One region of the Metabacillus sp. KJ11-3 genome, then DNA from elsewhere that is predicted to be linked to it. Evidence: predicted binding sites of a transcription regulator. Region 1 holds the regulator's gene; the other holds the start of a gene.
The links. Region 1 encodes LexA, which represses DNA repair genes until DNA is damaged. Its sites were predicted from a motif close to CGAACATATGTTCG; they were not measured.
Positions count from the first base shown of each region.

Region 2: the regulator LexA is predicted to act here: its motif matches at 6,337-6,350, upstream of uvrB (excinuclease ABC subunit UvrB).

Region 1 is NZ_CM147865.1:2,380,075-2,396,052, reverse strand. It holds gene AC0L8O_RS12225 (hypothetical protein) at 1-187, shown strand, start outside; partial or broken gene AC0L8O_RS12220 (trimeric intracellular cation channel family protein) at 278-906, opposite strand; partial or broken gene hflX (GTPase HflX) at 1,188-2,395, shown strand; gene AC0L8O_RS12210 (methionine gamma-lyase family protein) at 2,399-3,673, shown strand; gene AC0L8O_RS12205 (MerR family transcriptional regulator) at 3,780-4,181, shown strand; gene glnA (type I glutamate--ammonia ligase) at 4,245-5,579, shown strand; gene lexA (transcriptional repressor LexA) at 5,663-6,283, opposite strand; gene yneA (cell division suppressor protein YneA) at 6,439-6,750, shown strand; gene AC0L8O_RS12185 (YneB family resolvase-like protein) at 6,785-7,447, shown strand; gene AC0L8O_RS12180 (DUF896 domain-containing protein) at 7,567-7,797, shown strand; gene sirA (sporulation inhibitor of replication protein SirA) at 7,968-8,417, shown strand; gene AC0L8O_RS12170 (YneF family protein) at 8,504-8,722, shown strand; gene AC0L8O_RS12165 (PH domain-containing protein) at 9,069-9,449, shown strand; gene AC0L8O_RS12160 (hypothetical protein) at 9,645-9,830, opposite strand; gene AC0L8O_RS12155 (aspartyl-phosphate phosphatase Spo0E family protein) at 10,243-10,404, opposite strand; gene AC0L8O_RS12150 (cytochrome c biogenesis CcdA family protein) at 10,643-11,350, shown strand; gene AC0L8O_RS12145 (response regulator) at 11,629-11,988, shown strand; gene AC0L8O_RS12140 (CcdC family protein) at 12,226-12,669, shown strand; gene AC0L8O_RS12135 (DUF2621 domain-containing protein) at 12,754-13,179, opposite strand; gene AC0L8O_RS12130 (hypothetical protein) at 13,302-13,508, opposite strand; gene AC0L8O_RS12125 (sugar phosphate isomerase/epimerase family protein) at 13,987-14,454, shown strand; gene AC0L8O_RS12120 (sugar phosphate isomerase/epimerase family protein) at 14,376-14,738, shown strand; gene AC0L8O_RS12115 (helix-turn-helix domain-containing protein) at 14,847-15,722, opposite strand; gene AC0L8O_RS12110 (Gfo/Idh/MocA family protein) at 15,865-15,978, shown strand, end outside.
Region 2 is NZ_CM147865.1:5,139,532-5,155,509, forward strand. It holds gene AC0L8O_RS25295 (DUF47 domain-containing protein) at 304-924, shown strand; gene AC0L8O_RS25300 (anion permease) at 939-1,937, shown strand; gene AC0L8O_RS25305 (CapA family protein) at 2,041-3,180, shown strand; gene AC0L8O_RS25310 (hypothetical protein) at 3,251-3,421, shown strand; partial or broken gene AC0L8O_RS25315 (peptide chain release factor 3) at 3,710-5,296, shown strand; gene AC0L8O_RS25320 (GNAT family N-acetyltransferase) at 5,386-5,829, shown strand; gene AC0L8O_RS25325 (DUF2198 family protein) at 5,850-6,083, shown strand; gene uvrB (excinuclease ABC subunit UvrB) at 6,422-8,407, shown strand; gene uvrA (excinuclease ABC subunit UvrA) at 8,415-11,291, shown strand; gene AC0L8O_RS25340 (methyl-accepting chemotaxis protein) at 11,729-13,420, shown strand; gene AC0L8O_RS25345 (sensor histidine kinase) at 13,721-15,526, shown strand; gene AC0L8O_RS25350 (response regulator) at 15,559-15,978, shown strand, end outside.

The DNA of each region.
Region 1 (15,978 bases):
GCATCCTTTTTTTATTGATATTGAATCAGCCATTTATGAATATATTGTGAATGAGGAGATGTCAAACGATAGAACATTTTACGGAGCTACGTTATATGTGGCAGATATGTTTGATACGACTCAAACATATGTTAAATGTAAAATAAATCAAACAAAAAAAGCACCAAACAGGCTGTTAAGTGCGTAAGAGATATAACGGCAACTCTGACAAATTTTGAGTTGCCATTTTTTATCTGAAATGGATGATTACAAGATCAAATCATAGTCGTGGGAATTTTCATCCTGCCATGGTATTTTTATTTGATGGCACATGAAATCTCCGGTTCGGCAGTCGCCATTTATATGTATAGGACAGAACTCGAAGAACGACAATGAGGAGAAAAAGGATATACAGCTCGTATGATTGATCTACTACCTTGAAGCCGATTAAAAAACCAGCTATGATCGCCCAAAATGCATATATTTCAGCCCTTAGAACAAGAGGTTTCCGACCTGCTAATAAGTCTCTAACTATCCCTCCGCCACTTCCGGTTAAAACAGCTGCAACAATGGTTGCGCTAATGGGATGTTCCATCTCAACAGCGTATAAAGCTCCTTGTATAGCAAATGCAGAAAGACCGATAGCATCTGTTAGGTTTCCCCATTTGTGCCAGTGCTGTAATAGACGATGTGGAAATAAAAAACCAATGTCATTGCAAAAAGAGCGATTTGAAATAATAGTCCTTGCTCCCATAGGGCTGAAATAGGCACCCCAATTAATAGATTCCGAATAGCACCACCACCAAAAGCGGTGACAATTCCTAAGATATAAACACCTAAAATATCATATTCCTCTTCCATTGCAACAATTGCGCCACTTATAGCAAATGCAATAGTGCCAATTATACTTAAAACTTCCCAAGTCAATGTCCATTCCTCCAGGTTGCACTTTTTATAGCTCAGACAATTTTAAATGGGAAATAAGCTAAAGGTCAATGTTTTTTTGTTAGATTTACTTTCAATCTACTTGAAATCTCCGGAATACAATCTCAAGAATTATGTCTATACTATAGAAATAATTAGTGAACAACGTAAATATTTGGTATGATTAGATTGCTAAAATAGCGTAAGGGAATGGTTTTTTATTGAAAAATACAGTAGACTCACTTAAAGAAAAGGTTATATTGGCTGGGTGTCAGTTACAAACAATGGAAGATGAACACTTTCAATATTCGATGGAGGAGCTCGGCTCATTAACGAAAACGGCAAACGGTGAAGTTCTCGTTCAATTAACTCAAAAAGAGAGAGACCGCATCCTGCGACATATATTGGAAAAGGAAAAGTTGATGAATTACTAAACCTTGTGGAGGAACTTAGTCCTGATATTGTGATTTTGAATGATGAACTATCTCCAAGTCAGCTTAGAAATTTATCTGAGATATTAAATGTAAGAATTATCGACCGTACACAGTTAATTTTAGATATCTTTGCTCAACGTGCAAAGTCTAAAGAAGGAAAACTTCAAGTAGAATTGGCACAGCTTCAATATTTACTTCCAAGATTATCTGGTCAAGGTATTGCCCTATCGCGTCAAGGGGGAGGGATTGGTACAAGAGGACCTGGTGAAACACAATTGGAAACCGATCGTCGACATATCCGAAATCGTATTAATGAAATCAAACAACAACTTTCAACTGTTGTACGTCATAGAAATCGCTACCGGGAGCGTCGTAAGAAAAACCAGGCGTTTCAAATTGCGTTAGTAGGTTATACAAACGCAGGGAAATCAACGATTTTTAACCGCTTAACAACAGCAGGAAGTTTTGAAGAAGACTTGTTGTTTGCTACATTGGATCCAATGACTCGTAAGGTATTGTTACCTTCTACATATCAAGCACTTATAACAGATACTGTCGGGTTTATACAAGACTTACCAACAACCCTGGTTGCTGCCTTTCGCTCTACCTTGGAAGAGGTTAAAGAAGCTGATCTTATTTTGCACGTAGTGGATAGCTCTAACGACGACTATTCAAACCATGAAAAAACTGTTTATAAATTAATGGAACAACTTGAAGTCTCTGACAAGCCAATTTTAACGGTGTATAATAAGAAGGATCTTACTTCTAATTCATTTGTACCTTCTCCCTCTGCTGATTATGTGAAAATTTCAGCTTTTAATGAAAAAGATCTGGAACTTTTGTTAGCTAAGGTTGAAACGGTTGCTAAGAATTCTATGAAACATTACTCTGTTCTTGTGCCTTCGAATGAAGGGAGACTGATTTCACAATTGAAAACAGAGTCCTTAATTGAACAAATAAAATTTATTGAAGAAAGTGAAATGTATGAAATTGAAGGTTTTGTTCTTCCAGAACACTCCATTCATTCACAACTAGAGAAGTATAACGGAGAGGGTTAAAAGATGTTTGATTTTTTGAAATATGGTAGCAAGCTATCACCGATTGTAGAAAAAGTGGAAAAGAAGATCCAACCTATTCATTTAAAAATAGACAAAATAAGTGAATTAAATCAGTTCAAGGTTTTAAAAAGCTTTCAACAGCATAGAGTGAGTGACTCTCACTTTATCCCAACTACAGGCTATGGCTATGATGATATTGGAAGGGATACGTTAGAAAAAGTTTACGCTGACGTGTTTGGTGGTGAAGCAGGATTAGTTCGACCACAAATAATCTCAGGTACTCATGCCATATCCATCGCGTTGTTCGGAGTATTAAGACCAGGTGATGAACTTATTTATATCACTGGTAAGCCATATGATACCCTTGAGGAGATTGTAGGAATTCGGGGTAGTGGGATTGGCTCTTTAAAAGAATTTCAAATCGATTATCAAACTGTGGAATTAAAAAAAGATGGAGCAGTTGATTATGACGCAGTAAAACATGCTGTAACAAACAAAACTAAATTGATTGGCATTCAAAGATCAAAAGGTTATGCCACACGACCATCGTTTACAATAGAAGAAATAAGGGAAATGATAAAGTTTGTTAAATCTTTAAAAGAAGATATTGTCATTTTTGTAGATAACTGCTATGGTGAATTTGTAGAAGAGTTAGAACCCTGTCATGTTGGTGCTGATTTAATGGCTGGATCTCTAATTAAAAACCCAGGTGGTGGACTTGCTAAAACAGGTGGATATCTTGTTGGTAGACAAGATTTAATCGAAGCATGCTCGTATAGAATGACATCTCCGGGAATCGGAGCCGAAGCTGGTGCTTCTCTATATAGTCTGCAGGAAATGTATCAGGGATTCTTTTTAGCACCACATGTAGTGGGACAAGCTTTGAAGGGAGCAGTATTTACTTCAGGCTTTTTAGAGGAACTAGGATTAAAGACAAGTCCTATGTGGAACAGTACGAGAACTGACTTAATACAATCTGTGCAGTTTGATGATCCAGACATGATGGTTGCCTTTTGTCAGGCGATCCAATATTCTTCACCAATTAATTCTCATGTAACTCCATACCCGAATTATATGCCTGGGTATGAAGACGATGTCATAATGGCGGCAGGCACGTTTATTCAAGGAGCCAGCATCGAGTTGTCTGCAGATGGTCCAATTCGAGCACCATATGTTGCTTATGTACAAGGCGGATTAACATACACTCATGTGAAAATTGCGGTTTGTTCAGCTGTTGATTCCTTAATAGACAAAAACTTAATCTCGATTGTTAGTTAACTACCAATATAGATATTGATTTATATGTTATGTAAGCTGACATTTGATTGACACATAATGTTACATAGGTTATAATGAAATTAGTTAACTTAAAGGAGCGAATAACATGAGTGATAATATTCGACGCTCAATGCCCCTATTTCCTATTGGAATTGTTATGCAGCTCACCGATTTATCTGCAAGACAAATTCGTTATTATGAAGAAAATGAATTGATCTTTCCAGCTAGAACAGAGAGCAATAGAAGATTATTTTCTTTTAACGACGTAGATAAATTATTGGAGATTCGTAATTTGATTGAACAGGGTGTCAACTTAGCAGGAATAAAAGAGATTTTTTCTCGCAATAGCTCACATAGTGAAGAAAAACAAGAGCAACCTAAAACAGTTGAAAAACCTGATATAAGCGATTCAGAGTTACGTAAGCTTCTTAAATCCGAGCTCATGCAAGCGGGTCGTTTTAATCGACCTACATTAAGACATGGAGACATGTCGAGATTTTTCCACTAATTAATGTAGTAGCAATTAAAAATTGAATATAAACTTTTTGAAATTGGAGAGGAGATTTTAAGGGTGGCTAAATATTCAAGAGAAGATATAGTGAGTTTGGTAAAAGAAAATAATGTAAAATATATCCGATTGCAATTCACGGATATTCTTGGAACAATCAAAAATGTTGAAATCCCAACAAGTCAGCTAGATAAAGCACTAGATAATAAAATGATGTTTGATGGTTCTTCAATTGAAGGGTTTGTACGAATTGAAGAATCCGATATGTATTTATATCCAGATTTAGATACATTTGTAATCTTCCCTTGGACAGCTGAAAAAGGAAAAGTAGCACGTTTTATCTGTGATATCTATAATCCGGATGGAACTCCGTTTGCAGGAGACCCACGTAATAACTTACGCCGTCTTCTTTCTGAAATGGAAGAACTTGGGTTTACTGATTTCAACTTAGGGCCAGAACCAGAATTTTTCTTATTTAAATTAGATGCAAAAGGTGAGCCGACTCTGGAACTTAATGATAATGGCGGTTATTTCGACTTAGCACCGACTGATCTTGGTGAAAACTGCCGTCGTGATATCGTTCTAGAACTAGAAGAAATGGGCTTTGAAATTGAAGCTTCTCACCATGAAGTGGCACCGGGGCAACATGAAATTGATTTTAAATATGCTTCTGCTATTAGAGCATGTGATGATATTCAAACATTTAAGCTAGTTGTTAAGACAATTGCTCGCAAACATGGTTTGCATGCTACATTTATGCCAAAACCTTTATTTGGTGTTAATGGTTCAGGTATGCACTGTAACTTATCTTTATTCAGTAAAGGTGAAAATGCATTCCTAGATCCAAATGGAGACTTGCAATTAAGTGATACCGCAAGACAATTTATTGCAGGTATAATCAAGCATGCTCCTGCCTTTACAGCAGTGACAAACCCAACGGTTAATTCATATAAACGTCTTGTCCCTGGTTATGAAGCACCTTGTTATGTTGCTTGGTCTGCGCAAAACAGAAGTCCATTAATTCGTATTCCAGCATCTCGCGGCCTAAGTACACGCGTAGAAGTACGTAGCGTTGACCCTGCAGCAAACCCTTATTTAGCAATGAGTGTTCTATTAGCAGCCGGTCTTGATGGAATTAAAAATAATCTTGAAGCTCCAAAACCAATTGACCGCAACATTTATGTTATGTCAAAAGAAGAGCGTATTGAAAATGGGATCGTGGATTTACCGGCAACATTAGCTCAGGCACTAGATTTATTAAAAGCTGATAGCACAATGAAACATGCGTTAGGTGAGCACCTATTTGAACACTTCATTGAAGCGAAAGAAATCGAATGGGATATGTTCCGTACTCAAGTTCACCCATGGGAAAGAGAACAATACATGTCAATGTATTAATAGAATAGAGAAGGCCTCGACTATTGTTGAGGCTTTTTTGTATTTAGAGCAAAACAAGAAAAGGCTTATCTTTTAAGATAAGCCTAGTGTACTGTACGATAAACGCCAATTACTTTACCTAAAATACTTACATTTCGTAAAATAATAGGTTCCATTGTAGAGTTTTCAGGTTGCAGACGAATATAATCTTTTTCTTTAAAAAATCTTTTACATGTCGCTTCGTCGTCTTCTGTCATAGCGACAACAATATCACCATTGTTTGCGGTCTGTTGCTGGCGAACAATCACTAAGTCTCCATCTAAGATACCGGCTTCAATCATACTTTCACCCATAATTTCTAGCATAAAGACATGTTCATCTTCCGAAATATAGCGATCGGGTAAAGGAAAATACTCTTCTACATTTTCGATAGCAGTTATAGGAAGACCAGCAGTGACTTTTCCGATAACCGGAACATTTACCACGTTACTCTTTGGAATATGGGGTGTTTCTTCTTCTAAAATCTCAATTGCTCTAGGTTTTGTTGGGTCCCTTCTAATTAATCCTTTGGATTCTAATCTAGCTAAATGTCCATGGACAGTTGAACTTGATGCCAGACCTACAGCTTCACCAATTTCACGGACAGAAGGTGGATATCCTTTCTTTTGGACCTCATCTTTTATGAAGCTTAAAATATCTTGTTGTCTTTTTGATAGTTTTGTCATCCTCTGTGACACCTCGGATCCTCTAATTTATGTTTATTATAGCATCATTTACCTATAAATACAAACATAAGTTCGAAAAAAACGCTTGACTAGAACAGTTGTTCGTCTTATACTTTAAGTATAAATACGAACAAATATTCTTACGGGGTGTTATTATGAAAAAAGAATCTTTATCTTACATACTAGCTTTTTTTGTTGTTCTATTAGCCATTACAGCAGGAATTACTTATACAAATAAAACAGACAGCTTAGAAAAATATCACCAAGTCGAAATTAAAGAGGGTGATAGTCTCTGGTCGATTGCAGATCAGCTTCAAGAGAAACATAGTATTTCGAAACAAGAGTTTGTCAAATGGGTTCAGGAAAAAAATCATATTCATTCAACTACCATAGCTCCAGGGGACATCGTTTTTGTACCAATACAAAAGGAAGAATTCCAACAATTTCAACAGATAGCGAGCGAATAAAACAACAAAGAATGAATTGATAGGTGTGACAGAAATGAAAGCAATTATTTATTGTCGTGTTAGTACAGAGAAAGATACACAGGATACTTCAATTGATAGACAAAAAGAAGAGCTTCTTACACTAGCGGAAACTCACAGTATGGAGGTTATTAAAGTAATTGAAGAAAGGCATAGTGGATTTGATGTTGATCGTGATGGGATTATTGAAGCGCTTGAATTGTTAAAAGACAAGAAAGCATCTGTATTATTAGTTCAGGACGATACTCGGTTAGGACGAGGTCACGCTAAAATTGCACTCTTACATGAAATAAAGAAATTTGATGCCACAGTATTCACCTTAAATGAAAAAGGTGAGCCTGAGTTATCCGAAACAGATTCAATGATACTGAGTATTCTTGCAACAGTAGAAGAATTTCAAAGAAAGCTGACAAATTACAAGATTAAAAGAGGAATGCAGAGAGCGATAGAAAATGGTTTTAATCCTCAGGATAATTTAAAGAATCAAGAACAGGGAGGAGGACGTGAGAAGATAGAGGTACCAATTGATGAAATCATTAAACTAAGAGATAAGAAGCTAACATTTCAGGAAATAGCTGCAACACTGAGAGGTTTAGGATTTGATGTTAGCAAAGCGACAGTCCATAGAAGATACAAAGAGCACCTCGAAAAAACTCACCGAAATTTAGATGATACATAAGTTAAGAAAGTTGTTATTTTCTTCTCTATTTAGTATGATGACATTTGTGACAATACTTATATCCAAAAATTATTTACGCAGTGTGCTGAGTATATATTAATAATGTGAGGAGTAAAATGATGTTACCAAAATCTAAAATAGATCGAATAAATAAATTATCTAAGAAATCAAAGACAGAAGGCTTAACGGATAAGGAAAAGGTTGAACAACAGGCATTACGTAGGGAATATTTAGATGCTTTTCGCTCTTCTATGAAAACTACACTTAAAGGAGTTACAGTTGTTGATCCAAATGGGAATGATGTAACACCTCAAAAAATCAAAAATGAGAGAAGGAAAGATCTTCATTAATGACAGGAGGAGGGCCATTATTCCTCCTGTTTCCTTTTTGAAACTGATGTTTAACCAGATTCAAACTATAGCTGTTCGACAAAAATAGTGCCTTATCTCTCCAGTTTAAGACAATTATTTCTTTTGACTTCTTATATAATGAGAGAAATAGAATGGTTGGGGAGAGTGAAATGGTGAGACACTATTATATTTATTTAATAGAAGAAGAGTTTGCAAGTCACTATTTTGGGCGGGAATCAAAAATCTACCATCTGTTTCAAGACTTTCACTGGACAACAGCTCGTTCAGCTCATGGAAGTACAATCGAAAAACAAATTCAGTATATTTCAAAACCAATACCAGCTTTATTTATACATCAATTACTAGGAACACATTTATCAAAACGTACAGATTATCAAATGTTCCATCATATACATAAGATTGCATTAAAAGGAAATGTCGGAAACGCTACCCTTATTGTGAAAAACCGGCATCTTGAACTCTCTTCTGATGGAAGTTTTGAAGCAGAAACGATATTTTTTGAAGTATTAAGAAAGTTCGATCCTTGTTTTTTAGCAATGGATTTTAAGGGTGAAAGATATGGTTGGTTAAACCCTATAAAAGAAAGAAATTTTGGCTGAAAAATAGAGAAATTATAGTTCAAATGTTGTATAATTGCTATGGGTTTAGTACACTGTAAGATAGACAACATGAAGGAGGAAAACCAATGGAATTATGGGTTGTTATTCTAGTAGGCATTCTAGCTCTACTTGCTGGAGTTGCACTAGGATTTTTCATTGCGCGTAAATATATGATGAATTACCTGAAGAAAAATCCACCAATTAACGAACAAATGCTAAAAATGATGATGATGCAAATGGGAATGAAACCATCACAAAAGAAAATCAATCAAATGATGTCTCAAATGAACAAAATGCAAAAATAAGAAAAACGTTGGTATAACAAGATAATATATTCTTGTTTTGATATATATTATGCGTATTCTTTCATGAAAAAAGGATAATTATTTTTTTTGAAATTTTGATCTTATTTTTGCTTTATTTTTCATTAGACCAATCCAAAACCACTTATTTTGTTGGAAACTATACCAATAAAGGGTGGTTTTTATTGTTCCAGTTTTTAAAATGAATACTATTTTGATTCATTCATTTTCTAACTAGTGCAATAATATGAATGAATTTACCGTATAAGGCTTAAAACATAATACTTAGGAATAAAATAACCATGTAAAGAAGGAAAAATTATTAATTATTTTAATATTGGAGGTTTATATGGGTATTTTAGATGGGTTAATGGGAAATGTTTCAGAGGTTGATATTAAATCAGTGGAAAAAGAATTAGAGTTAGTAATTGTTGAAAGTGAAAAAGTTGAAAAAGCTTATAAATTAATCCGTGATTTAATTGTTTTCACTAATACTCGTTTAATTCTAATTGACAAGCAAGGAGTTACTGGTAAAAAAGTTGAATATCACTCTATTCCTTATAAGAGTATTACACATTTTAGCGTAGAGACTGCTGGGAGTTTTGATTTAGATGCAGAGTTAAAGATCTGGATATCTAGTACGGCAAATCCAGTTTCGAAACAATTTAAAAAAGACAAAAGTATCTATGATGTACAAAGAGCAATAGCAACGTATGTGTCAAAGTTATAAATGATGTAAAAATTTTTTTATCCTGCCTAGTTCAAATTTTATTTTTAGTTTAATTAATAACTTATTAGAAATTCTTTTAAAGTTAAAGGAAATTTGATGTAGATAGCAAGACCGCGATCAATTGATTGCGGTTTTGTTTAGTAGTTAGCACGTATATAAAAAGGGAAAGCATTCAAGGAATACTTTCCCATACCTCTATTTACTAAACAAATTTCTAACGCCATAATAAATAAGTACCAGTGAGAATATTAGAATCGCTAATACACCAATTATCGTTGTAACAGGTTCGATACTAGCTAGAAATGTGTCAGCTAAAGGAATTCGAATAAGTGCAAAACCACTGAAAATTGTTGCTAGGAATAAGAAAATCCGACTATTCATGGTTTTTCCTCCTTCCTAATGGATTGTTAGATTATATGTCTAAATTGTGGCTATTATACATATTTAAAGGCGCATTTTTAAAGGGAAAATAAAATTTGTAAAACTAAAAATGGGGAATTTGTTGAAGATACGATCAAACGTAGAAACGTAGAACAAAAGCACAAGCGTCTTGATCAACCTTGGGCAAATAAGAAGCAAATGAATAGAATATTTCCTTTGTCTTCAATTCATTTGTGGCTAGACCCTAGAGGCTAGGCGCTGGCAGTCTAAAAACGCGACGTTGATCTCAACGACTGCACTTTCACATCCTGTGCTTCGGAGCTGGATACCGGGCACTTATCCACAGTTCAAAGAATTTTATAGTTTCATGAGCAATAAAAAAAGCACGTTTAATGTGCTTTTTCATTTTGATTTATGAACAAACCTGCTTTTTATGAGGTAAATCTTCTTTTATATATTGTGTTAATAATACATCAAGCTCTTGGCTATATTTAATTGATATGTTAGAATTCAGCCCATTTTGTAGGACAATGTCAATTAGCTCGGCTCGTTTCTTTTCAATCATTTGAAGCATTTCTTGTTTAGACACGAGAACTTGTCCTTTCTTTGCATAGATTAGCTATTTCGATTATATCATTTTCAAACATATGATATAAACAGCAATGATTCTATTATAAATGGTTGAAAGGTGGAATGAAAAGGAAAAATTGCCATAAGATATGAAATTGACATAAAAATGTCACATAAAGAAACATTTAAAATAATACAACTTTTGCTAGAATAGAGAAGACATTCTCTTTAGGAGGAGTAATATGACAGATGTGAATATATTTTTAGCTTTTGGAGCAGGTTTTTTATCTTTTATTTCTCCATGCTGTTTACCACTATACCCGGCATTTTTATCGTATATAACAGGAGTATCTGTTGGTGAGCTAAAATCTGAAAATGCATTATTACAGAAAAGAAGTTTATTACATACAGTCTTCTTTTTATTAGGATTTTCTTCAATCTTTATAGCACTTGGGTTTGGTACGTCTTTTATAGGAGAACTTTTTCAAAATTATCAAGATTTAATAAGACAAATTGGAGCTTTGTTAATTATCGTATTTGGACTCATGATAGTTGGAGTTTTTAACCCTAAATTTTTAATGAAAGAGCACCGGTTTGAATTTAAAAATCGTCCTACAGGCTATATAGGTACATTCTTTATTGGCATGGCTTTTGCAGCAGGCTGGACACCATGCACGGGACCAATTCTCTCTGCGGTTATTTGGTTAGCAGCAACAAATCCAGGATCCGCAATGCTTTATATGATTGCCTATATATTAGGCTTTGCAGTTCCATTTCTCGTATTATCCTTTTTTATCGGGAAGCTTGGTTGGATTAAAAAGCATAACATGGCGATAATGAAAATAGGAGGATATCTCATGATTTTTATGGGGATTCTGTTATTTTTTGACATAATGACATCTATTATTATTTTCTTAACAAGGATTTTTGGGGGATTCACTGGTTTTTAATCTTTTGCTATTTTAGTGACATTTTTACTATATTTAAGACATAAATTTGATATAATGGTCATATGTGTGATAGATATTGCATTGAAGGTTAAAAGAAATGAGATAGCCTCCAATTAAGTCAAATGTCAATCGCCTTCTATTAAGAGAGAGTGTGGGTTCAATCTTTCTTTTATATTATCAGAATTTTAGATCATATCTGATAGTATAAGAAAAACTGAGGCTTTCGTCTATAGACGATCAGCTGGGTTTTTCTCATCATGTATGAGGAGGAGCTAGGCATGGCTAGAATTTTAATTGTTGATGATGCCAAGTTTATGAGAATGACTTTGTCAAATATATTGAAAAAGGCAAACCATGTAATTGTAGGAGAAGCTGAAAATGGGATTCAGGCTGTTGAACTTTTTGAAAAGGAAAAGCCTGATTTGGTTACTTTAGATATTACAATGCCAGAGAAAAATGGAATTGAAGCTCTAAAAGAAATCAAACAGCAATATTCAGATGCAAAAATTATTATGTGCTCTGCTATGGGACAACAAAAAATGGTTGTTGAAGCGATTGAAGCAGGAGCAAAAGATTTTATTGTAAAACCGTTTGATGAAAATCGTGTACTAGAAGCGATTGATCGAGTATTAGGATAATAGATTAAAAACCATTTAGGATATCTATATCTTAAATGGTTTTTATCTTTAACTGTTTTACCACTTAGAGTCTGAACAGATCTATTAGGAGAATTTTCTATTCTGTGGGATATGTTATTTTTATTAGAGATTTTCTAGGTATCCTTTAGAAATTCGTTTATACTAGTACATGTAGAGTTAACTAGTAAAGGATTGATATTATTGTTAACGGTTGTTTCATCGTTCATTGCTGTAGCAATGGCCTTATTTGTATTATTCATTCGTTTTAAATCTGCTAAAAAACCAGCATCAGCTAAAAAGATTATCTTGCCACCGATCTTTATGAGTACAGGTGCGTTGATGTTTATTCATCCATTCTTTCGCGTAACAGCAGCGGAATTTTTTGAGGCTTTATTTGTAGGAATGTTTTTTTCTATTTTTTTAATTAAAACTTCAAATTTTGAAATTAGAGATAATAACATTTATTTAAAACGATCCAAGGCATTTGCTTTCATATTAATAGGTTTATTAATTATCCGAATCATCATGAAGTCCTTTTTGAGTACGACAATTGATGTAGGGGAACTAAGTGGGATGTTTTGGATTTTAGCTTTTGGAATGATTGTTCCATGGCGAATTGCTATGTATCGTGCTTTTTTACGTGTCCAGAAAGAACATCATTTATCGAATAACCATAAATAACTTATCATGCTGAATTACATTAAAAAGATCCGAAATCATTAGATTTCGGATCTTTTTTGGTGACAGGACTTGGCTCTTTAGTCATTAAAAAAGTGCTTTATATTCAGAGTAGTCAATTTGTTTTTCAGTAAGTCTTTTCATAAGAAATTTATGATCACGTTTAGGAGTTGCCATAATATAACCTCTTATGATTAAATCTAAATTGATTGATGATGCTTGCTCTTTTAAGGCTAATTGACCAACTTTTCCTGCGATTTTAGCTCTTGCAACATCTCGAAACAGCTCAGGCACTGGTTCTACCAACTCTTCTAGCAAATTTTTTTCATCATCATTCCACATATGTCTTGTCTTTTCTAAATAGTAGTCTTGCCAATCCAAATCCGATTTTCCATCTTCTTTAGGTAATCTTTGTAAAAATTTCCGGAACATGAAGTAGCCGCCAATCGCAAGCATAGACACAAGAAATACAACCCAAAACAAGATAAACCAAAGGAACCAACCTGCTAACAATTTATTCACCTCTTGTCCTAATCATATAAAGGATTAAAAGAAGCAGCTAATGCAATTAATAATACTTATTGCATTACTGCCTATAATTATTTGTTATTTAATTTCAATATATTTCGTTTGACCTACTCATGATGGCCAAAAGCATGATGCTCTTTTGCTAAGAGGAGTAATGATTTCTTAACAGCTTCCACTTTTTTTCGATCATAAGAAGAAGTCATCAAATCATTCAATTCAGCTTGAACGTGAAACATGGAATGTTTATAAAAAATATCAAGTCGAATTGTCCCAACATCTGTTGGTAAGTATAGAAATTCATATGTACGTGACATAATAGCTCCTCCCAAAGAAGACACCAATCATAAGTTGGCTATTTAAAAGTAAATATATATTCTAATAATAGCAGAAAACGTTTTAATACGCACTAATTTTCCTAAAAATTTGCCATTATTAAACAAACAAATGCGTATCAGCATATTCCTGAAAAAAGAGGAGGTTAAACATATGTTTAACCTCCTCTAATCCCTTCCGATCCGTACATTGGTTAAGTGTCCCGCAACAAGCGAATGTTTCGGAAGGGATATTGTTAGTGTAGTCAATTTTTTTATAAATGTAAAGAATTGTTTATATGGTTAATAATGGATTGAATACATTCTGCGAGGAAATTTTATTTTAGATGTTACATATGGGATTAAATGTATTGAGTTGATATATAAAATACAAAAAATTTGATTTGATATTTTTTATATGTTTTTATTAAATAGTTCTGTTATGATAAAAATGAGACTAGCATGAAGGGAAGAAAAAATAATGGGAAAATTAATAGCTGTTCAATTATTCACACTAAGAGATGAGTGTGAGCAGGATTTTTATGGCACATTAGAAAAAGTAGCTGCACTAGGGTTTAATGGAGTTGAATTGGCTGGGTATTATGGCAAGGAAGCTAGTGAATTAAAACAAACGCTGGATAACCTTGGATTAGTTGCTGTAAGCAGTCATGTGTCATTAGAAAGAATGGAACAACATTTAGAGGATGAATTAGCGTATTTGAAAACGCTTAATTGTAAAAATATTGTGTGTCCATACTTAGTTGAGGATCGAAGAGATGAATATGATCAACTTGCGCAAACTTTAAATAAAGTCGGAGAACGTTGTTCTGAAGAAGGAATCGCACTAAGCTATCACAATCATGATTTTGAATTAGAAAAAGAGAAGGCCGCTCACATCTTGAGAGATTATTTGATGAGACGAATCCGGAGTATGTTAAGGCTGAATTAGATGTATATTGGTTAACACTAGCTGGTGAAGATCCGGTAAATTGGATGAAAAAATATACTGGACGTATGCCATTGATCCATTTAAAGGATATGACAACTGATTCTGATAAAACTTTTGCAGAATTAGGAACTGGTGGGGTTAATCTTGAAGCTATCATACATACTCTTGATGAAGCGAAAGTTGAATGGATGGTTGTTGAACAAGATAAATGTAAACGTTCACCACTTGAAAGTGTGGAAATAAGCATTAATTATTTAAAAGATTTACTCTCAAAAGTAAATTAATCTATAAAAAAATGAAAGCACTCTAAACAAAGGTGCTTTCATTTTTTTATAGATTTGTAGTTTTTAGGATGATGAAGTTTATTCCCAAAAGGTGTATTGGCAACTTGTTTACATTTCTATGCTTCTATGTTGTAGATTTTGTTTACGATAAGCTGTTGGTGAAACCTTTTTTTGATCACGAAAAACCCGTGAAAATGTCTGGAATGAACGATATCCTACCTCTAAAGCTATATCTGTAACAGGAATGGTTGTTGATGTTAATAGGCTGCATGCATGACGAATTCTAACTTCGTGTAAGAAATGAACAAAGTTTTGACCTACATGTTCTTTAAAAAGTTCGCTTAAATATGGAACACTCACATGAAATTTAATTGCTAAATTGGATAAAGTGATATCATCTTGATAATGTATATGAATGTATTGAATAACATCCCAGATGATTCCTTTTTTTGTAGCCTTTTTACTTGTGGCTGCAGAGGAATTTTGTGTCCGTCTCAATCGTTCAAATATGACCATAATTTCAGCAAGCTTAGCTTTTATTAAAATGTCTTTATAAGGTTTATTTTGTGTGTATTCTTCAAGCATTTCTTCTAGGATGTTCCTCATTTTTAGGAAATCTTGAGCATCTATCTTGATAAACGGATCTAAAAAAAGATCTTCTGTATTAATTAATGCGTCTTGTAATCCTAAATGATGAAGTAATGCCAAATCAAACATACAATTATATAAAACCAATGTAGATTCTTTATCTGCAGATATTTTATGTATTTGGTAAGGGAGAATAAACGTGAAGGTACCGGGCTCCATCTTATGGTTTTTTCCGTTGATCATCTCAGTCCCGAATCCTTCAATAACTAATGAGAATTCAAGATAATCATGACGGTGTGAAGGAAACTGATCTTTAATTCTATGAATTGATAGATGAAACGGAAATGATGTGTTCATATTAGGATATTCAGATAAATACATGGGAAAAGTGGTCATATTAACCGTTTCCTCCTATCAGAAAAAATGAGATAAACAGATGAAAAACTGATCAGCTTTTTTATACATTATATTTTACCATATCTGTAAGCGTTTTTTTTATATTGATAAAAAGGAATTATGAGTAAGGAGGTTTTTTACGATGAATAGTCAAAAAATTAGATTAGGTATCATAGGTGCAGGGGCAATTGGAAATGTTCATTTAAGTACATTTTCACAATTAACCGATTCAATCGTGCTGCAAGGGATCACTGAT
Region 2 (15,978 bases), 2.4 Mb from region 1:
TGTTTATCTACGTAAAGAAAACGATTAGTGCCTTTGAAGGTTTGTGGAAATACAGTTCTATTAAATCTTTATCAGCAGAGCCAGCCGGGATACATAGGGTGTATCAAAATTATACCCGGCTATTTATCAGACCAAACTCTCCCATTAACTGAAAAGTAGTTAATAATCTTCCGATCAGCTAGCTTTTAACATGGGATTTACGCTACAATACGTAGTAATTTACATAGAGAAGGTATGTTTGATTGATGACAGACGTACTCATAATATAGGACAAGTTTTTACCGATGGAGGATTCGTACTATGATGTTTTCAAAAGGGAAAAAAGATAAATTTTCAGAGTTATTATTAAGCATAACAAGCAATCTGCAGGAAACTACATACTTCTGTGTTGAAAAACCGGTTTCAAATCATCATGAATTACAACTATTTTTAGAACATGTTAAGGAGTATGAATCAACCGGTGACGAATTGATTCAAAAGATAACAAAAGAATTGAATCAAACATTTATTACACCGATTGACAGGGAAGATATTTTACAGCTTGCTCTGCATATTGATGATGTATTAGATGGAATTGAGCATATTGCGGGACTGCTTGAAATGTATTCAGTTACTAGCCTGACAGATCAGATGAAAAAGTTTTTTCGCATCAATCATCAATGTGCAACCGAAATCTCAGAAGCAATCACTTTATTATCATTGAAAAAACTACAGTCAATTCCGGTCCATTCATCAGCATTAAAAGAACATGAATCAAACAGTGATAACCTGCTGCGGACCGCATTGAAAAATTTATTTGCAACAGAAAAGGACCCGATTAAAATCATTCAATATAAAGATATATATGAGTCACTTGAAGGCATTGTGGATAGCTGTCGTAAAGTTGCCAACACATTAGATAGCATCGTCATGAAGAATGCGTAAGGGGACATAGAGATATGGATGTAACATTAATGATTACGGTGTTGATTGTGATTGGTGCGTTGGCTTTTGATTTTATTAATGGCTTTCACGATACAGCAAATGCCATTGCCACAAGTGTTTCAACAAAAGCTTTAAAGCCGAGGCATGCGATCATATTAGCCTCGTTCATGAACTTGATCGGAGCACTTACGTTTACAGGTGTTGCTAAAACCATTACAAGCGGTATTGTGGATCCGTTTACGTTACATAATGGGTCTGTTGTCATTTTATCAGCTCTTATTTCAGCGATTGCCTGGAACCTTATCACATGGTACTACGGAATTCCAAGCAGTTCCTCACATGCCATCATCGGTTCTATTGTTGGGGCAGCGATTGCCGCTTCAGGGTTTGGCAGTATTAATTATGCGGGTTTTTCTAAGATTGCACAGTCTCTCTTTTTATCACCAATATTAGCATTTATCATCGGTTTCATCGTATTCAGTATCTTTAAGGTCTTATTTAGAAATCATTCTTTAACGAAATCCAATAATCGATTTCGCAGAATTCAAATTATTACAGCGGCATTTCAGGCATATACACACGGAACAAATGATGCCCAGAAAGCGATGGGCATTATTACACTTGCCCTAATTGCCAATAACTATCATAAAACAATGGATATCCCGTTTTGGGTTCAGCTGTCCTGTGCGCTTGCAATGGCACTCGGGACTTCAGTAGGTGGCTGGAAAATTATTCAAACAGTTGGAAATAAAATTATGAAGATAAGACCTGTAAGCGGAGTAGCTGCAGACGTTTCTTCAGCCTCCATTATTTTAAGTGCAACTTTTCTTCATCTCCCAGTCAGCACAACACATGTGATATCTTCATCGATTCTCGGAGTAGGAGCTTCTAACCGAATAAAAGGAGTTAATTGGGGAACAGCTCAAGCTATGGTTTTTACATGGATTGTCACCTTGCCCGCATCAGCAGTTTTTGCAGGAATAGTATATTATTTTCTTACCTTCATTCTTTAAAAAAAGTAAGGCAGAATTCGACAGAGTTCTGTCTTTTTGGTTAATTTCTTCCAAGTTATACGTTAAACTAGAAGTAGTAGTTTTCTAAAAAGGAGTAACCCTAATGAAAAAGGTCATCACATTCACCCTACTCGTTCTTCTAGTTTGTGGTCTGGGCTTATATTTTGGCAAACTAGCATCAGCTCCTGAAAATCAAATTGTGAAAGTGGAAGAAAAACAGGATCCGCAGATTGTGGAGAAAGAGAAGGAAAAAGAAGAAATTATTACGACAACGGCATCGATCTCGGCTATAGGTGATATTTTAATCCACGACCGTGTGTATGAGCCTGCACAAATTGGTGATGAAAAATATGATTTCACCCCTCATCTGAAAAATGTTCAGTCCTTATTAAGCAATGCGGATATAACAATTGCCAACCAGGAATCAATGATTGGCGGCACTGAAATTGGACTTTCCACTTATCCATCATTTAATAGTCCGTATGAAGTGGGAGATATATTAAAAGAAAGCGGTATTGACTTAGTCACAATAGCAAACAACCATACTTTGGATCGTGGTGAAAAGGCCATACAAAGTGCCATCTCCCATTGGAATAAACTAGGGATTCCTTATACCGGAGCTTTTTTATCGGAAGAAGATAAAAAGAACATTCGCACAATCGAAAAGAATGGAATCGTTTTTTCATTCCTTGCTTATACATATGGGACGAATGGTATTGAAACCCCGACAGATAAGCCTTACTTAGTGAATCGAATAGATGAGAAAAACATCAAACAAGAGATTGAACAAGCGAATACCATCTCTGATGTTGTTGTGGTAAGTCTTCATTTTGGAAAAGAATATGAAAGAATGCCAAATGAAGAGCAAAAACAGTTAGCTATTAAAACGGCAAATGCAGGAGCAGACATTATCATCGGACACCATCCACATGTTCTTCAACCAATGGAATGGATCGAAAGAGAAGATGGAAAACGCTCATTTGTTGCCTATTCACTCGGTAATTTCTTTACAGGTCAAACCGAAGATTACAAAGATATCGGAGGAGTTTTAAAACTAAACGTCGAAAAGAAACTCGAAACCGGTGATATCGTCCTAAAAGAACCATCCTTCGTCCCAACCTTCGTAAATGAAATATACCATGTTCAACCGCTCGAGCAACTATCAGGTAAAGAAAAGCTTTACGAAGAAATCAAAAAGCATATGAATCAGTGGGTTCCAGAACTTACATTTTCATTTACATGATGAGTAAAAACCATCATGTTTTCCCATCTCAAACATATACATGTGTACAAGAATGATTGGGGGAACGCAGATGGACATTTTATTTCTAATTGTTAGTCTATTACTTCTATGCTTTATAACCGGAATGAAAATGCTCATTCAAATCTGGGGAAAAAAATACCGATACACCACCGCATGGAATCTAGTTGAAACGGAGAAAAATAAAGAAAGAAAAAAATACAAAAGACGATATCAGCGCTAAACAGGGGTACGATGTCCCTGTTTTTATTATGTTAAATTATGTTGCTTTTAAAACTTACTCTAAAATGTTAGTGGAATGGAGCGGAAGACACTCGACTCCTGCGGGAAGTGAGGAAGGGCTGAGACCCCACAGGCGAAGCCGAGGAGGCTTAGCTTCCTCCCCGCGGAAAGCGAGTGTCTGGAGCGCAATGGAACGGCCTCATATTAAAAACAGCCTTATTAAAATTGTTCTTTGAAGCGCTTTGTAGTATATTTGAAGCACGAATTTAATTAAAAGAGGTTATTGCGAATGAGCTTACAACAGGAAATAAATAAACGACGTACGTTTGCGATCATTTCCCACCCGGATGCAGGGAAAACGACGTTAACAGAAAAACTCCTTTTCTTTGGTCAAATTATCCGTTCAACAGGAACAGTTAAAGGAAAGAAATCAGGAAAATTTGCCGCATCTGACTGGATGGAAATTGAAAAAAACGTGGAATCTCGGTAACATCAAGTGTCATGAGCTTCCCGTATCATGAATTCCACGTCAATATTTTGGATACACCGGGACACGAAGACTTTAGTGAAGACACATACCGTACATTAACCGCGGTAGATAGTGTTGTCATGATCATTGATTCAACAAAAGGTGTTGAGCCTCAAACCATTAAACTTTTCAAAGTTTGCCGGATGAGAGGAATTCCGATCTTTACATTTATCAACAAGCTTGACCGTGAAGGAAGAGATCCTTTGGAATTGCTTTCTGAAATTGAGGAAGTACTTGGGATTGAATCCTATCCAATGAACTGGCCGGTTGGAAGCGGGAAACGTTTCTTAGGTATTCATGACCGCTTTAATAAACAATTTGTTCGCTTCAAAGGTGATGAAGAGGAAGAAGTGATCCCTCTAAGCGAGTTATCTGGAACAGATATTGAGGAAAATGTCATCTATCAAGATACATTAGGTGAGCTGGAACTGCTTGAAGAAGCAGGGAATGAATTTTCACCTGAGCGAGTGGAAAAAGGAGAGCTAACACCTGTCTTCTTTGGTAGTGCCCTTGCTAATTTTGGTGTGCAAACATTCTTTGATACGTTTTTACAATTTGCTGCCCAACCACAGCCGCGTAAAACAGATCAAGGCTTAATTGAGCCGGAAAAAGATCAATTTTCAGGTTATATCTTTAAAATCCAAGCCAATATGAACCCGGCACACCGTGACCGTATTGCCTTTTTCCGTGTATGTTCCGGAAAATTTGAACGAGGCATGAGTGTGAACTTAAGTCGTACAAATAAAACGATTAAGCTAAATCAAACGCAGGCCTTTATGGCAAAAGACCGTGACACAGTAGATGAAGCGTATCCTGGTGATATTATTGGAATTTATGACCCGAATATTTATCAAATTGGTGATACATTAATCGGGGGGAAAGACTCTTATCAATATGAAGAGCTGCCACAATTCCCACCTGAGCTATTCAAGCGGGTTCAGTGCGAAAAACGTCATGAAGTCGAAGCAATTCCGAAAAGGTATTGAACAGCTTGTTCAAGAAGGCGCGATTCAACTATACCGCCAAGAGTTAAATGACTCGATCATCCTTGGTGCAGTCGGTCAACTTCAGTTTGAGGTGTTTGAATACCGAATGAAGGCTGAATATAATGTCGAGATTGAATTCACTGCCCTTGGAGAACGAATTCCAAGATGGATCAAGAGCGAGAAGTTTGATAAACGTTTCTTTGATTCAAGAAGCATGCTTGTTCGTGACCGTTTTGGTGCCTATGCGGTACTGTTTGAAAATGAATTTACATTGCGATACTTTTTAGAAAATCAAAAAGACATCGAGTTAGTTGATCTTTTAGAAGAAAACGACTACCAAGGTGTTACTTCACAGAAATAAACGAAGAGGGCTAATGATAAAATTAGCCCTCTTTTGCTCGATTTTCATGATAGAATTGGCTATATATGATTAGAATCGAGGGGAAGCATGTGAATATTTTAAAAGCAACATTATCTGACTTAGACGATGTAGTTGTATTGTTTAACAATTACCGAATTTTTTATGGACAATCATCTGACCTTGAAGGAGCAATATCCTTTATAAAGGAAAGAATGGAGCTAAATGAATCAACCATATTCCTGGCAAAAAGCAATGACGGACTTCCTGCCGGATTTGTTCAGCTTTATCCGATTTTCACTTCCGTCGGAATGAAACGAAAATGGCTGCTGAATGATTTGTTTGTTGCTGAAGAATATCGCCGTCACGGTGTTGGAAAAGCACTAATGAATCAAGCGAAAGAATTTGCGATGCAAACGGATGCAGCAGGAATTTTATTAGAAACATCGAAAGATAATGTAAAAGCACAAGCCCTCTACGAGTCGGTAGGCTATAAAAAAGAGGATACTGTGTATTTTTACAATTTATCACTATAATGAAAGAACAGGTATTATAAATGATGATAAAGGTGATTTTAGCACTTATTATGCCTTTTCTTCTTGTCCTTCTTTTTACACGGGTAAGTTATAACCATTATGTTGGAACGGCATTAACAGCGGCCCTGCTTCTTGCTTCCTATATGAAAGGATATACCCATGGACCAAGTATCTTTTTTATCGACATTGTGTCACTTGCTGTCGGGTTTTTCTACGCAAGAAAAATGAAGGCAGAGCTGCTAAAGAAGAAATAGGTTTGAGGTTTCACTAAAAGAGAAATACTTAAGTAGGAAAGGGCTGTACTAGCTCTTTTTTTATATAAAAAATTGGCTATTTCAAGGTTGCAAAAAAATATGTAAAAGTTGCAAAAAAAATCCTGGAACTTGCAAAAATAAATGCAAACCTGCAAAAAAAACCTAGATCGTTGCAAAAATACATGAAAAGTTGCAAAATTCCCCTACATCAGGAAAGCGATCAGCATACGAATACATAACAAAAAATAAAATACGAACTATAGTTCGTATTTTTGGTGTTTTTCCACTATTATATGGTAAACTATTCATAGAGATAATAACGGAATGGAGGCTTATGAGTGAGCGATCAATTTGAATTAGTCTCAAAATATAAACCTGAGGGTGATCAACCTAAGGCCATTCAGTCATTAGTTGAAGGAATAAAGAAAGGCAAGCGATTCCAAACATTGCTGGGGGCAACTGGTACAGGTAAAACCTTTACAGTTTCAAACCTGATACAAGAAGTAAATAAACCAACCTTAATTATTGCTCATAACAAAACATTAGCTGGACAGCTTTATAGTGAATTTAAAGAATTTTTCCCGAATAATGCTGTTGAGTATTTTGTCAGCTACTATGATTATTATCAACCGGAAGCCTATGTGCCGCAAACAGATACATTTATCGAAAAAGACGCCAGTATTAATGATGAAATAGATAAGCTTCGTCACTCGGCTACATCATCGCTTTTTGAACGGAAAGATGTCATCATTATTGCCAGTGTGTCCTGTATTTATGGCCTCGGTTCACCTGAGGAATATAAAGAGTTAGTTGTTTCATTACGAACAGGGATGGAAATTGAACGAAATCAATTGCTAAGAAAACTGGTTGATGTGCAATATGAACGAAATGATATAGATTTCCGAAGAGGAACATTCAGAGTTCGTGGAGATGTGGTAGAAATTTTCCCTGCTTCCCGTGATGAGCATTGTATCCGTGTGGAATTTTTCGGCGATGAAATTGACCGGATTCGTGAAGTGGATGCATTAACAGGTGAAATCATGGGAGACCGTGAGCATGTAGCCATCTATCCGGCTTCCCACTTCGTTACAAGAGAAGAGAAAATGGAAAAAGCCATCAAGAACATTGAAGTAGAACTTGAGGAGCGATTGGAAGAATTGCGCGAAAATGGCAAGCTTCTTGAAGCACAGCGTCTTGAGCAACGAACAAGATATGATCTTGAAATGATGAGAGAAATGGGCTTTTGCTCCGGAATCGAAAACTATTCCAGACATTTAACTTTACGCCCGGCAGGCTCCACACCATATACGCTGCTGGACTTCTTCCCAGAGGACTCACTTATTGTTATTGATGAGTCACATGTTACTGTGCCGCAAATTAGGGGTATGTTTAATGGAGACCAAGCGCGTAAACAGGTCCTTGTTGATCACGGTTTCCGTTTGCCATCTGCAAAGGACAACAGACCGCTGCGTTTTGAGGAATTTGAAAAACATATCGAGAACATCGTATTTGTATCGGCCACACCTGGTCCATATGAAATAGAACATTCACCTGAAATGATTCAACAAATTATCCGTCCAACAGGGTTACTTGACCCGACAATTGATATTCGTCCAATTGAAGGTCAGATCGATGATTTAATTGGAGAAATTCAAACAAGAGTTGAGAAAAATCAGCGTGTACTTATTACAACATTAACGAAGAAAATGTCAGAGGATTTAACAAATTATCTGAAGGAAATTGGCATTAAGGTCAATTATCTTCATTCAGAAATTAAAACGTTAGAGCGGATTGAAATCATTCGCGAGCTTCGTCTTGGAAAATATGATGTGTTAGTCGGCATCAACCTTTTAAGGGAAGGTTTGGACATCCCGGAGGTCTCACTTGTTGCGATTTTAGATGCGGACAAAGAAGGATTCCTGCGTTCGGAACGCTCACTTATCCAAACAATTGGTCGTGCAGCCCGTAATTCAGAAGGCCATGTGATTATGTATGCAGATAAAATGACAAACTCAATGGAGATCGCGATCAATGAAACAAAACGTCGCCGTGAGATTCAAGAGGAATATAACAAACAGCATGGTATTACTCCGCAAACGATCCAAAAAGAAATTCGTGACGTGATCCGTGCAACAATGGCAGCGGAAGACCAGGAAGAGTATGAAACAACGGTTGCAAGTAAATTGACGAAGTTAACGAAGAAAGAACGAGATAAAGTCATAGCTGAAATGGAAATTGAAATGAAGGAGGCGGCAAAATCGTTGAACTTTGAGCGTGCTGCCGAGCTTCGTGACTTAATTTTAGAACTGAAAGCGGAAGGATGAAGCAATTATGGCAATGGAACATATTGTTGTGAAGGGAGCGCGTGCCCACAACTTAAAAAATATAGATGTGACCATTCCGCGTGATAAGCTTGTTGTTTTAACAGGCTTATCTGGTTCAGGTAAATCATCGTTGGCCTTTGATACCATCTATGCTGAAGGACAACGGCGTTATGTTGAATCACTATCAGCATATGCCCGTCAATTTTTAGGCCAGATGGACAAACCTGATGTTGATGCGATTGAAGGGCTGTCACCAGCCATCTCAATTGATCAAAAAACAACAAGTCGAAATCCACGTTCAACTGTTGGAACTGTGACGGAAATCTATGATTACCTGCGCTTGCTTTATGCAAGAGTTGGCCGTCCAACCTGTCCTATTCATGGGATTGAAATATCTTCCCAAACCATTGAACAAATGGTTGACCGCATATTGGAATATCCGGAACGAACAAAGCTTCAAGTCCTTGCTCCTATTGTGTCAGGACGAAAAGGAACACATGTGAAAGTATTTGAAGATATCAAAAAACAGGGGTATGTACGTGTTCGTGTTGATGGGGAAATGCATGAGCTTGCAGAAGAAATTGAGCTTGAGAAGAACAAAAAGCACTCCATTGAAGTTGTGATTGACCGTATTGTCGTGAAGGAGGGGGTTGCTTCACGATTAGCTGATTCACTTGAAGCAGCTTTAGGTCTAGGAGAAGGCAGAGTGATCATCGATGTGATGGGAGAAGAAGAGCTTCTGTTCAGTGAGCATCATGCCTGTCCGCAATGTGGCTTTTCAATCGGGGAACTGGAACCGAGAATGTTTTCGTTTAATAGCCCGTTTGGTGCGTGTCCTGAGTGTGACGGTTTGGGATCAAAACTAAAAGTAGACTTGGATCTTGTGCTTCCGAATAAAGATCTGTCTCTTAAGCAGCATGCAATTGCACCGTGGGAGCCAACAAGCTCACAATATTATCCTCAAATGCTTGAAGCTGTATGCAATCATTATGGAATTGACATGGATATCCCAGTTAAGGATATTCCCAAGCATTTATTAGATAAAGTACTATATGGCAGTGATGGTGAGGAAATTTATTTCCGTTATGAAAATGACTTTGGCCAAGTTCGCGAAAACTATATTCAATTTGAAGGGGTTATTCGAAACGTTGAAAGACGATATAAGGAAACAACCTCAGACTTCATTCGTGAGCAAATGGAAAAGTATATGGGCCAACAAAATTGTCCGAGCTGTAAAGGATATCGACTTAAAAAGGAAACTCTTGCTGTGTTAATCCAGGGAAATCATGTCGGGGAAATTACAAAACTATCTGTTCAAGAGTCACTTGAATTCTTTCAAAATCTATCCCTGACAGAAAAAGAAATGCAGATTGCCAATCTTATTTTGAAGGAAATTAGTGAAAGATTAGGGTTTTTAAATAATGTTGGACTCGATTATCTAACCCTTAATCGTGCTGCAGGGACATTATCTGGGGGAGAGGCACAGCGAATTCGTCTTGCTACTCAGATCGGATCGCGCTTAACAGGTGTTTTATACATTCTTGACGAACCTTCCATCGGCCTTCACCAGCGAGATAATGATCGCTTAATTCAAACCCTTCAAAATATGCGTGACATCGGAAATACCCTTATCGTTGTTGAGCATGATGAGGATACGATGATGGCTGCAGACTATTTAATTGATATTGGTCCAGGAGCCGGAATTCATGGTGGAGAGGTCATTTCAGCCGGAACGCCTGAAGAAGTGATGAATGATGACAATTCCTTAACAGGGCAATACTTATCTGGGAAGAAGTTTATTCCGCTTCCATATGAACGTAAAAAACCTGATGGCCGTTATATCGAAATAAAAGGTGCGAAGGAAAACAATCTCCGCAATGTGAGTGTGAAGTTACCATTAGGAACTTTTATTGCGGTAACGGGTGTTTCAGGCTCAGGAAAAAGTACGTTAGTAAACGAGATTCTTCATAAAACACTAGCACAAAAGCTTCACAAGGCAAAGGCAAAGCCAGGTGAACACAAAGAGGTAAAAGGAATCGAGCACCTAGAGAAAGTCATTGATATTGACCAGTCACCAATCGGCCGGACACCTCGATCAAATCCTGCAACATATACAGGTGTTTTTGATGATATCCGTGATGTTTTCGCAACGACAAATGAAGCAAAGGTGAGAGGCTATAAAAAAGGACGCTTCAGCTTTAATGTAAAAGGCGGACGTTGTGAAGCATGCCGCGGTGATGGAATCATTAAAATTGAAATGCATTTCCTACCTGACGTATATGTTCCTTGTGAAGTGTGCCATGGAAAACGATACAACCGTGAAACACTAGAGGTCACATATAAAGGCAAAAACATTTCTGACGTTTTGGAGATGACGGTAGAGGATGCTGTTTCGTTCTTCGAAAATATTCCTAAAATCAAGCGTAAACTGCAAACAATTTATGATGTAGGTCTTGGCTATATAACGCTTGGACAGCCTGCAACAACTCTTTCAGGCGGAGAAGCCCAAAGGGTGAAGCTGGCATCAGAGCTGCACAGACGCTCATCAGGCCGTTCATTGTATATTTTGGATGAACCTACAACAGGTCTTCATGTGGATGATATTGCACGATTATTAAAAGTCCTGCAACGCCTGGTAGATAATGGTGATACCGTCCTTGTCATTGAACATAATTTAGATGTGATCAAAGCAACAGATTATTTGGTTGACTTAGGTCCTGAAGGTGGAGACAAAGGCGGTCAAATCGTCGGCTACGGAACTCCGGAGGATATTATGAACAATGAACAATCCTATACGGGAAAATATTTAAAACCGGTTATAGAACGGGACAGGGATCGAATGAGGAAATTAATAAAAGAAAAAGAAGAGGTAGCACAAAGCTAATCTTCTGGAAGAAAAGCTGATTTCTTTGGGAATCAGCTTTTTTTGACGTTTATATATAAAAAAACAATCCCCGATTTCCTTAATAATAGAAAATTTTAGCCGATATAATATCCTGGAAGGGATAGAACTTGTACAAGGCTTTTTAAGGGGCAAATCGATTACCCTTGATGCCGAAGCACAAACCAGATTATAAAAGTGAATATTTTATAAAATAAACCATTAACAAGTAATAGCGAACCTGTTTCTTTTTAATTGTTTATTTACATTCTGCAAAAGTTAATTTGGTACAAGGGTAGCGATCCTGCCACTTGCTAAAAGCGCGTTTGATTCCAGGCTGAAGTATATTTTCCTAGGATTAGAGGTGTTTTTTTATTGTGCAAGAAGGCTATACCAAAATAGACCATCCAGAATAACAAGTAGAGAGGATTTAGAACATCATGAATTTATCAATCAAGCGAAAAATAATTGGGAGCTTTTTGATTGTCTCCATTATTTTTGGGGCAGCTTCGCTGTTTTCCTATCAAAATATGAAACAATCAAATGAATCATATGAATATGTGATTGAAACGGTGGCAGAGTTAAGAGCCGTTACTCAAGCAATTCAAACAGATACAGCCCTACAGTCAGGATATTATCGTGCATATATGCTTTACGATGATGAGAGCTTTAGAGACAAGATGAATGAAGCAAATACTCAATTAAATGAAAGTATATCCAGAGGACTTGAGCTATCTACCTTACAAGAAACAAAGGATCGTCTTCAGTCCATTCAGGAGCTGAATAATCAATTTAAAGAAACGGCGAACCGTGTCATGGATGAAAAATCAATCGATGAAGCAAAGGCAAATGAGGATGGCTTAAACCTGATTGTCCCAATCAGTACGAATTTAACAGAGGAAGCTCTTTCTATGAATAACTGGTTAAGGGATGATATTTTAGAAGAAAGAGTGAAAGAAACAAAGGACGAGTCTGATCGGGCACAATTAACTCTAATCGTACTAAGCAGTGTTGCTGCTGTTTTTGCTATTTTCTGTGGAGTGGTTATCTCGATTTTTATTACAAAACCTATCGTACGGTTGGGGAATGCAGCAAAGCAGGTGGCTTCAGGAAATCTCCAAGTGGAAAAGATAACCATGAAGAATAAAGATGAAATTCATGATCTTAATGAATCATTTAATGCCATGACAGATAACTTGAGGGAAATGATCCGCTCGATAGCTGATCATTCAGATCAGGTTGCAGCTTCAGCAGAGCAATTGAATGCAAGCGCAGAGCAATCAAGCAAAGCAACAGAAACCGTTTCATCGGCGATTCAAGAAATTGCAAGCAGTGCAGAGGAAACAACGACAAAGCTGGAACTTAATTCAAGCTCATTACATGAAGTCTTACAAGGAATTCATCATATTTCCGAAAGTTCCTCAACTGTTTCTGAGCTATCAAGAGAAACAACAAAGGAAGCAGTAGAAGGCGGAGAATATGTGAAAAACAGCCTGACTCAAATGAGGTTTATTCGTGAATCAGTTGGACGTTCAAATGAAGTTGTTCAAACACTATCACAGCGATCAACAGAAATAGGTTCTATATTGGATGTGATTAGTGACATCGCGAATCAAACAAATTTACTGGCGTTAAATGCAGCCATTGAAGCGGCGAGAGCTGGTGAACATGGAAAAGGTTTTGCTGTCGTTGCAGATGAAGTTCGTAAGTTAGCGGAGCAATCTCAAGTATCTACAAAGAGTATTGCAGATTTAATTACTTTCATTCAAAAAGATACCGAAGAATCGGTCAATATTATGAATGAAGTTGTACAGAATGCGGAGGAAGGGGTAAAAGTATCAGAAATAACTTCTGAAAAGTTTGCTCAGATCCTGGCAAGTACAAAGAGTATTACCCCGCAGATTGAACAAGTAACAGCAACGGTACAGCAAATTTCAGCTAGTATTGATGAAATTGCGAACTCGGCGATGGAGGTTTCCCGTTTGGCTCAGGAGAATGCGGCTAGTTCTGAAGAAGTGGCTGCATCAACGGAGGAACAGTTGGCGTCAATGCAGGAAATCGATGCATCAGCCCAGGCTCTTGCCCATATGGCTGAAGAGTTAAAAACGGTTGTTGGTAGTTTTAAGATTTAATTAGATAAAAAACGAAAAAACCCGTCTATACTTGCGGGTTTTTCTATTTTGAACTTTATGAATTCCGTTCCTTCTCACTATTTTCCCCTCATAATACCTTCTCATCTAGTACAATAGGTTCATTTCTTCCAAAAAGAAGGAAGGGACATTTCGTTTAGTAACCGTTCACAAACTCTATTAGAATAGGAAATAGCGCATTTTTGTGTGTTGGTTTTACACATTTATCCAAGTTGACGAAAGCTTAAAAATAGAATTAGATATGGTAAGAAGAGATTTGGATTTATAGAAAGGAGCATATGAATGAAGAGCATTAGAAGTCGTTTATTCCTTATGCTTCTTATTTTTATTATCATCCCGTATTTTTTATCTGTTTTTGTCATTTATGGATATACAAAAAATAGAGTGGAACAGCAAGCCCTTAAGGCTAGTCATAGCCAGATGGATAAACTTTCGGAGGAACTGGAGCAATATTTTGATGAAATGGTTAATCTGCCTTACCTGATTTATCGAAATCCTGATTTTTTTACTATTTTCACAGACGAGTCAAAAGACTTTTCTCAACAATCAAAAGAAAACAGTGTTGAAACGTTTTACTTAATGAGAAATGAAATCCGTCAGGTGCGTTTTTATTTTGATAAAAAGAAAGAGTCGATTACAGCTTATCATGCAAAAGTGAGTGCTCCGAAGCAAAAACCGGACGTATTGAATGAAGAATCTATTAAAAAACTATACAATTCGAACAGTTCTGATCTGATTGAACCGCCGCATCAGATTGAAAATTATAATGATGCGGCGATTGTACCGGAGTCTGACAAAACGGTTGTATTGACGATTCACCATAAAATAGTTGATATTTTATCAAATGAAGTTCTTGGCTTCATTTCCATTGATCTGGATCTTGATGTCTATGCCAGGTTGTGTAACAGTCTGATTGAGGAGAATGAAGAATCAGTGTTGCTTATTGATGCGAATGATCGTGTCATGTACGCCACTGATGCGTCATTAATTGGAAAGTCCGCACCTAAAGGGTTAATGGAGCAAATGAATGCAAAAAACATGAATTCAAATGGAGAGATTATTTTATCAAAATCATTATCCGGACCGCTAGATCAATGGGAATTGGTGAAGATCACACCTAGTCACTATTTATTTCAAGAGGCGAGGAAAACAGCCATTATCAATATCTTAGTTGGGATCGGAGTCGGATTGATGGGACTTTTGATGATTGGATATGTTTCCTACAGAATTACTCGTCCGATCAAAACTCTTAGCCAAAAAGTTCGGTCCATCGAGGGCGGAAATAGGCAGGTTCCGTTTGGTAGTGATAGAAAAGATGAAATCGGTCATTTAGACAATCACATGAAGGAAATGATGGATCGAATCAACCTTCATATTGACCGGGAATATAAACTGGAAATTGAAAATAGAAAAAATCAATTTAGAGCACTGAAGGCCCAGGTAAATCCGCATTTCCTATTTAATGCCCTTCAATCAATCGGGGCTGTGGCATTAAGATCTGATGCTCCAAATGTCTATAAATTAGTAACCACTTTATCCAACATGATGAGGTACTCGATTCGTGCTGATCAATGGGTATTCTTACGGGATGAGGTCGAGTATATTGAACGTTATCTTTCTCTCCAAAGAGAGCGTTTCGGACATGAACTGAATGTTTCCATACAGTTAAACAAAGAACTTTTAAACATGAAGATTCCGAGTATGATCGTACAGCCGCTAGTTGAGAACTTTTTTAAGCATTGTTATGAAGAAGGTTTCTATGATGCCAGTTTAAGCATTTATGGAAAAAGAACAGGTGAGAACGTCATCCTTACCGTGGAAAATGACACGTCAAGTGTTTCTTCTTCCAAATTGAACTCATTAAGAGAACATATCTATTCCTCTTCTTATGAGGGAACAAATTCCCACGAGCATATCGGTCTGAAAAACATTCATGATCGTTTAGTTTTAAACTACGGGGAGAATGCAGGCCTAAAGCTCGATACGAAGGATGGGGAAGGCTTTTGTGTGGAACTTATTATTCCGCTTGAGGGTGTCATTCAAAAGGATGAGCAGACGATCTTTTTAGATAAATCTAACATCTATTGATTTTTTTCTACATCAAAGGAGGACGGGATAAAATGAAGGCTCTCATGATCGATGATGAAATCAATGTCCGTTTTGTAATGAAGCAATTAGGTGAATGGGCGAAATATGGAATTACGACTCTTTTTGAAGCGGCTAATGGACAAGAAGCCAAAAGAATCATAGAAAGGGAAAGTCCGGAAATCATTTTCACTGATATAAAAATGCCAGGAATGAGCGGGATGGAGCTGATTGAATGGCTGCATGCAAACTCATATACAGGAAAAGTGATCTTCATCACAGGCTATGATGACTATTCCTTCATGCGAAAAGCAATACAGTTTAGCAGCTTTGATTATTTATTAAAGCCCATTGAAGCCGAGCCGTTTAATCACACATTGGCTGCAGCAGTTGAAGCGTGGAAAAAGGAAGAAAAGGAACGAAAGAACAAAGTAAATGGAGATATGGAAAGTGTT